Linked DNA regions of Actinomadura luzonensis. The protein of the gene in region 2 interacts with the protein of the main gene of each other region in a pairwise test. Links are inferred from orthologs where the notes say so. Each region holds a gene or a part of one and is shown on either strand. Other genes may lie near its edges.

What was found.
Region 1: the proteins of nth (region 2) and aceE interact in binary tests that used the Escherichia coli proteins (3 or more experiments, as listed by UniProt). The link is inferred for Actinomadura luzonensis from one-to-one orthologs.

The regions. Positions count from the first base shown.
Region 1 is NZ_JAKRKC020000001.1:5,996,676-6,000,310, forward strand. What follows is about bases 25-3,348. They hold aceE (pyruvate dehydrogenase (acetyl-transferring), homodimeric type), read left to right. Parts: upstream 25-400; coding sequence 401-3,148; downstream 3,149-3,348. Other genes in these bases: MF672_RS28435 (response regulator), read left to right, coding at 25-41. Outside these bases: more of MF672_RS28435, read left to right, coding at 1-24; MF672_RS28445 (alpha/beta hydrolase), read left to right, coding at 3,349-3,635. UniProt on the Escherichia coli protein: Component of the pyruvate dehydrogenase (PDH) complex, that catalyzes the overall conversion of pyruvate to acetyl-CoA and CO(2).
Region 2 is NZ_JAKRKC020000001.1:2,545,760-2,548,834, reverse strand. Bases 24-2,787 are described here. They hold nth (endonuclease III), read right to left. Parts: upstream 1,885-2,787; coding sequence 1,162-1,884; downstream 24-1,161. Other genes in these bases: MF672_RS12260 (Crp/Fnr family transcriptional regulator), read left to right, coding at 2,567-2,787; MF672_RS12265 (hypothetical protein), read left to right, coding at 1,991-2,416; MF672_RS12275 (NUDIX hydrolase), read right to left, coding at 484-1,125; MF672_RS12280 (HEAT repeat domain-containing protein), read left to right, coding at 24-487. In the rest of the region: more of MF672_RS12280, read left to right, coding at 1-23; more of MF672_RS12260, read left to right, coding at 2,788-3,075. UniProt on the Escherichia coli protein: DNA repair enzyme that has both DNA N-glycosylase activity and AP-lyase activity. The DNA N-glycosylase activity releases various damaged pyrimidines from DNA by cleaving the N-glycosidic bond, leaving an AP (apurinic/apyrimidinic) site.

The DNA.
Region 1 (3,635 bases), 3.5 Mb from region 2 along the record:
CGCTCCAGCAGGGGCTCGTCCCGCTCGACGAGGCGCTTTGACCAGGCTGTTCGTGCCCCTGCGGAGGCCGCTGCCAGGATCGGCCGCTAGACTCGCCCGGCCGTCCTGGTGACGACCGTCCCCGTTCGGGGGAGGGTGCAGGTGCGGCAGGGGACGCCCCGGGGACAGGCCCAGGCATTCGAGCGAAATTTCGTTCATTTTCCTGTCTTGTTAAATTGCTCCCGGGATGTAACCTTTGACTGCGATTCGTCCTACCATCGGTGGTCTAGGCCATCGGAGCGCTCCCTGCCAGCAGGGACACTCTGGTTACCGGCCAGTAGAGATGCGTTTTCTACGGCTAGCGACCAGGATGGAAGGCGACCCAGACCAGACATCAGTCATTCTCGGAAGGCGAGACCCAGTGGCTTCCGGACGCCAGCGATTCTCGATCATCAGCGACGGCCTACCCAGCCAGCTGCCTGATGTCGACCCCAGTGAGACCAACGAGTGGCTCGAGTCTCTCGACAACGTCGTCAAGACCGAAGGCCGCACCAGAGCCCGCTACCTGATGCTGCGCATGCTGGAACGGGCCCGCGAGCACCAGGTCGGCGTGCCGGGCCTGCGGAGCACCGACTACATCAACACCATCCCGCCGGAGCGCGAGCCCTGGTTCCCCGGTGACGAGCACGTCGAGCGCCGCATCCGCGCCTACATCCGCTGGAACGCGGCGGTCATGGTGTCCCGGGCCAACGCCCGCACCAACGTCGGCGGCCACATCGCCACCTACGCCTCGGCGGCCTCGCTCTACGAGGTCGGCTTCAACCACTTCTTCCGGGGCAAGGACCACGGCGAGTCGGGCGACCAGGTCTTCTTCCAGGGGCACGCGGCGCCGGGCATCTACGCCCGCGCCTACCTGGAGGGCCGGCTCAACGAGTCCCAGCTCGACGCCTTCCGCCAGGAGCTCTCGCACGGCTTCCGCGGCCTGCCGTCCTACCCGCACCCGCGGCTCATGCCCGACTTCTGGGAGTTCCCGACCGTCTCCATGGGCCTGGGCCCGATCGGCGCGATCTACCAGGCGCGGTTCAACCGCTACCTGCTCAACCGCCAGATCAAGGACACCAGCCGCAGCCACGTATGGGCCTTCCTCGGCGACGGCGAGATGGACGAGCCCGAGTCGCTCGGCGCCATCGGCCTCGCCGCCCGCGAGGAGCTCGACAACCTCACCTTCGTCATCAACTGCAACCTGCAGCGGCTCGACGGCCCGGTGCGCGGCAACGGCAAGATCATCCAGGAGCTGGAGTCGTACTTCCGCGGCGCCGGCTGGAACGTCATCAAGGTCGTGTGGGGCCGCGACTGGGACCCGCTGCTCGCCGCCGACGTCGACGGTGTGCTGGTCAACCAGATGAACACCACCCCCGACGGCCAGTTCCAGACGTACTCGGTCGAGTCGGGCGCCTACATCCGCGACCACTTCTTCGGCTCCGACCCGCGCCTGCGCAAGATGGTCGAGCACCTGTCCGACGACGACATCCGCAAGCTGTCGCGCGGCGGCCACGACTACCGCAAGGTCTACGCGGCCTTCAAGGCGGCCCGCGAGCACGTCGGCCAGCCGACGGTGATCCTCGCCCAGACCATCAAGGGCTGGACGCTGGGCAAGGACTTCGAGGCGCGCAACGCCACGCACCAGATGAAGAAGCTCACCAAGGCCGAGCTCAAGGAGTTCCGCGACCGGCTCTACCTGCCGATCCCCGACTCGGCGCTGGAGGGCGAGCTGCCGCCCTACTTCCACCCGGGCGAGAACGACCCCGAGATCCAGTACATGAAGGAGCGCCGCGCGGCGCTCGGCGGCGTGCTGCCCAAGCGGGTGCAGCGGGCCAAGCCGATCAAGCTGCCGGGCGACGAGGTCTACAAGACCTTCGGCAAGGGCTCGGGCAAGCAGCAGGTCGCCACCACCATGGCGTTCGTGCGCCTGCTCAAGGACCTCATGCGCGACAAGGAGATCGGCCACCGGTTCGTGCCGATCATCCCGGACGAGGCCCGCACGTTCGGCATGGACGCCATGTTCCCGTCGGCGAAGATCTACTCGCCGCACGGCCAGACGTACGAGGCCGTGGACCGCGAGCTGCTGCTGTCGTACAAGGAGGCCGTGCAGGGCCAGATCCTGCACGAGGGCATCAGCGAGTCGGGCTCGATGGCCTCGGCGATCGCCGCCGGCACCGCGTACGCCACGCACGGCGAGCACATGATCCCGATTTACATCTTCTACTCGATGTTCGGCTGGCAGCGCACCGGCGACCAGATGTGGCAGATGGGCGACCAGATGGGCCGCGGCTTCCTGCTCGGCGCCACCGCCGGCCGCACCACGCTCAACGGCGAGGGCCTGCAGCACGAGGACGGCCACACGCCGCTCATCGCCTCCACCAACCCGGCCGCGGTCTCCTACGACCCGTCCTGGGCGTTCGAGGTGGCGCACATCGTCAAGGACGGCCTGCGGCGCATGTACGGCGACCAGCCGGAGGACGTCTTCTACTACCTGACCGTCTACAACGAGCCCTACCTGCAGCCCGCCGAGCCGGCGAACCTCGACGTGCAGGGCCTGCTCAAGGGCCTGTACAAGTTCGCCGACGGCCCGCAGACGCAGGGCCCGAAGGCCAACATCCTGTCCTCCGGCGTGGCGGGCCCGTGGGCGGTCGAGGCGCAGCGGCTGCTCGCCGAGGACTGGGGCGTCTCGGCCACCGTGTGGTCGGCCACGTCGTGGTCCGAGCTGCGCCGCGAGGCCCTGGCCTGCGAGGAGCACAACCTGCTCAACCCCGAGGCCGAGCAGCGCGTCCCGTACGTGACGCAGGCCCTGTCCGACGCCCAGGGGCCGTTCGTGGGCGTCAGCGACTACATGAAGGCCGTCCAGGACCAGATCGCGCAGTGGGTGCCGGGTGACTGGTCCTCGCTGGGCACCGACGGGTTCGGCCTGTCCGACACGCGCTCGGCGCTGCGCCGCCACTTCCACGTGGACGCGGCCTCGATCACGCTGGCGGTGCTGACCCAGCTCGTCAGGCGCAAGGAGCTCGACGGCGAGGTGCTGCGCGAGGCCATCGCCCGCTACCACCTCAAGAACGGCGTCACCGAGGCCGGCGGCGCGGAGAGCAACGACACGCAGTCGATGGGCGTCTGACACGTGGGCGTCTGACACGTGGGCGTCTGACACATCCGGACGGGGCGCTCCCGCGAATGTCCTCGCGGGAGCGCCCCTGTGTTCGGGGGGCGGGTGAGGCGGCACGTCAGGAGGGGTACGGGCCGCCTCACCCACATTTGGTGCGCAGTCGCGTATTGTGGGCACTCTTCCCCCCGGATGAACGAGGGGAAGTTTGTGCTATGCGACGTGTCCTAGCCGCCGCGCTGCTCGTCGGGGCCGCCGGCTGTTCCACAGCTCCCGCCCAGCCGGTCACGCAGGCCGCCGGAGGGCCCAGCGAGGCCGCCGGCCAGGTCGATTGGGGCCCCTGCACCGACATCAAGCGCCCGGACGGCGAGCCGCCGGCCCGCCAGGACGGCTCGGTGCGGTGCGGCAAGCTGACGGTGCCGCTGGACTACGACAAACCGGGCGGCGACACGATCGAGCTGGCGCTCATCAAGCTCCCGGCCACCGGCAAGGGGCAGCGGCT
Region 2 (3,075 bases):
CGATCTCATCCAGGCAGCCCTGCTCGACGACGACCCGGACGGCCCGCTGCGCTGGCACGTGATCTCCGTGCTGCGGCAGCGCGGCGACCTGGAGTCGTTCATCGAGGCGCGGCGCCTGTGCGCCGCGGACACCGTGGCCGAGCGCCTGCTCGGGGTGGACATCATGGGCATGCTGCGGCCGTTCGCCGACCGCACGCTGCCGGTGCTGCGCTACCTCGCGGCCAGCGAGCACGACGCCATGGTGCTCTACTCGGTGCTGATCGCCTTCGGGCACCTGGCCGACCCGCGCTCGCTGCCGTCCGTGATCGACCTGGCCGCGCACCGGGACGCCCGGGTCAGGTACGGCGCCGCGTACGCGCTGCAGCACGTGCTCGGCGACCCGCCGGACCCGTCCGGGCTGGCCGCGCTGCGCGTGCTGGCCGCCGACACCGACGCCGACGTGGCCGGCTGGGCCTCGCTCGGGGTCGCCCTGTGGTCGGGGCGTTAGCGGGGGCGGCCGTCGAGGTCGGGGGGCAGCTCCGCGGTGCGCGAGGTGTCCCAGGGCCGCTCGAGCCCGCCCGCGCGCAGCACGGAGTCGAGGATCATGGCGGTGAACCCCCACACGAGCATGCCGCGCACCTGGAACGCCGGCCCCTTCATGCCGCTCGGGTGCCGCAGCATGACCCGGTTGGCCGGGTCGACCAGCTCGCCGATCGGCACCCGTTCGACCGACTCGACCTCGTCGGGCGAGGCCGCGTGCACCGCGGACGGCTCCCGCCACCAGGCGACCACGGGCGTGACCCGGTTGTCGCTGTAGGTCAGGTACAGCTCGGGCAGCGTGCACAGCACGTGCACGCCGCGCGGGTCGGCCCCGGTCTCCTCCTCGGCCTCGCGCAGCGCCGCCTCGATCGGGCCGCCGTCCTCGGGGTCGACGCCGCCGCCGGGGAACGCGGGCTGCCCGGCGTGCCTGCGTCCGCGCGTGCTGCGCTGGATGAGCAGCACGTCGGGGCCGAGCGGTCCCTCGCCGAAGAGCATGAGCACCGCGGCGGGCCGTCCCCTCCCGTCCGGGGGCAGCATGGTCTGGGGGACGGGGAGCTGCTGGGCCTGCTCCGCCAGGCGGATCAGCCAGTCGGGGACTTGGGTCACTCCTCCTCCAACGCGCCGGCGCCTCACCCGCTTCCCTCAGGAGAAGGGCCCGGACCTGACGAGCTTGCGGGCCTCGGCCTCGGACGTCGGCCCGGCGCCGAACGACGGGCACAGCGCGGCCAGCGGGCAGACGCCGCAGGCCGGACGCCGGGCGTGGCAGATGCGGCGGCCGTGCCAGATGACCCGGTGCGAGAAGATCGTCCACTCGCGGCGCGGCAGCAGCTCGCCGACGACCTGCTCGATCTTGACCGGGTCGGTCTCCTCGGTCCAGCCGAAGCGGCGCACGAGGCGCTGGAAGTGGGTGTCGACGGTGAGCCCGGGGACGTCGAAGGCGTTGCCGAGCACCACGTTCGCGGTCTTGCGGCCCACGCCGGGCAGCGTGACGAGGTCCTTCAGCCGGCCGGGCACCTCGCCGCCGTAACGCTCGCAGACGGCCTGGGCCATGCCGATGATGCTGTTGGTCTTGGCCCGGAAGAAGCCGGTCGAGCGGATGATCTCCTCCATCTCGGTGCGGTCCGCGGCGGCGTAGTCCTCGACCGTCGGATATTTCGCGAACAGCACCGGAGTGACCATGTTGACCCGCTTGTCCGTGCACTGCGCGGACAGGATGGTGGCGACCAGCAGCTCCAGGGGGTTGCGGAAGTCGAGCTCGCAGTGCGCGTCCGGGTACGTCTCCGCCAGGATCCGGTTCATCCTGCGTGCCCGCCGCACGAGTGCGAGCTGCGTCTCCGGCTTGCGCCCCGCCGCTGTCGTCGCCATGACCGCAAGGGTAGAAGGTTCCGCCCGTGCTTGAACCCCGGACGGGTCCGGTCCCGTACAAGCTGGCGACACGGGAGGGGTGGCCATGGGCGGTCAGGGTGCGACGGTGGCGGAGTTCGTCCGGGCCTCGGGGCCGCTGCGCGGGCAGGCGCTGCACCGGCTGGCGCTGGCCTGCGCCGCGACGATGGCGAGGCTGCACGAGCGCGGCATGGCCGGGCTGCGGCTCAGCCAGGACAGCGTGGCGCTCGGCGCGCACGGCCAGGTCTTCATCGGCTGGCTGCCCTCGGCGGCCGGGTACGAGGGCGCGGTGGCCGACGACGTGCGGGCCTGGGCCGACCTGGTGGTCTTCGCCGCGACCGGCGTCCGCGACGGCGACCCGGCGGCCCTGCCGCCCACGCTGCGCGTCGCGGTCGCCCAGTGCCGCCGCCCCGATCACCGGTCCCGCCCGCGCGCCGCCGACGTGCTGCGCGTCCTGCTGGGCCAGTCCGTCGCGACCGCGATGGCCTCCGTGGACGACCTGCTCGCCTGCTGAACCCGGGCCTCCGGTAACTTTCCCTCTGGACTCGACCCGGACTCGACGCAGACTCGACACACCCGGACGAGCCAGAACACTCCGGCATTCCCATAACCTGTGTGTGCCGCCTGGAGTGGGGTGAGTCACAATGGCAGCAGAGGAGGCAGAGTGAACACCGACGATGTGCTGGGCAAGGCCCCCCTGTTCGCCGCGCTCGACCGCGAGAGCGCCGCGGCGCTGCGGACGAGCATCACCGAGGTCCAGCTCTCCAAGGGGCAGACGCTCTTCCACGAGAACGAGACGGGCGACCGCCTCTACGTCGTGCTCGAAGGCAAGATCAAGCTGTCCCGCACGTCCCCGGACGGCCGGGAGAACCTGCTGAGCGTGCTCGGGCCGAGCGAGATGTTCGGCGAGCTGTCGCTGTTCGACCCGCGGCCGCGCACGGCCACGGCGACGGCGCTGACCGAGGTGCGCCTCGCCGGTCTCGGCCACGACGACCTGCGCCCCTGGCTCACCGGCCGGCCCGAGGTGGCGCTGCACCTGCTGCGCGCGCTCGCGCAGCGCCTGCGGCGCACCAACGACGTGCTGGCCGACCTGGTCTTCACCGACGTGCCCGGCCGCGTCGCCAAGCAGCTCCTCGACCTCGCCGAGCGGTTCGGCGCCAAGACCGACGACGG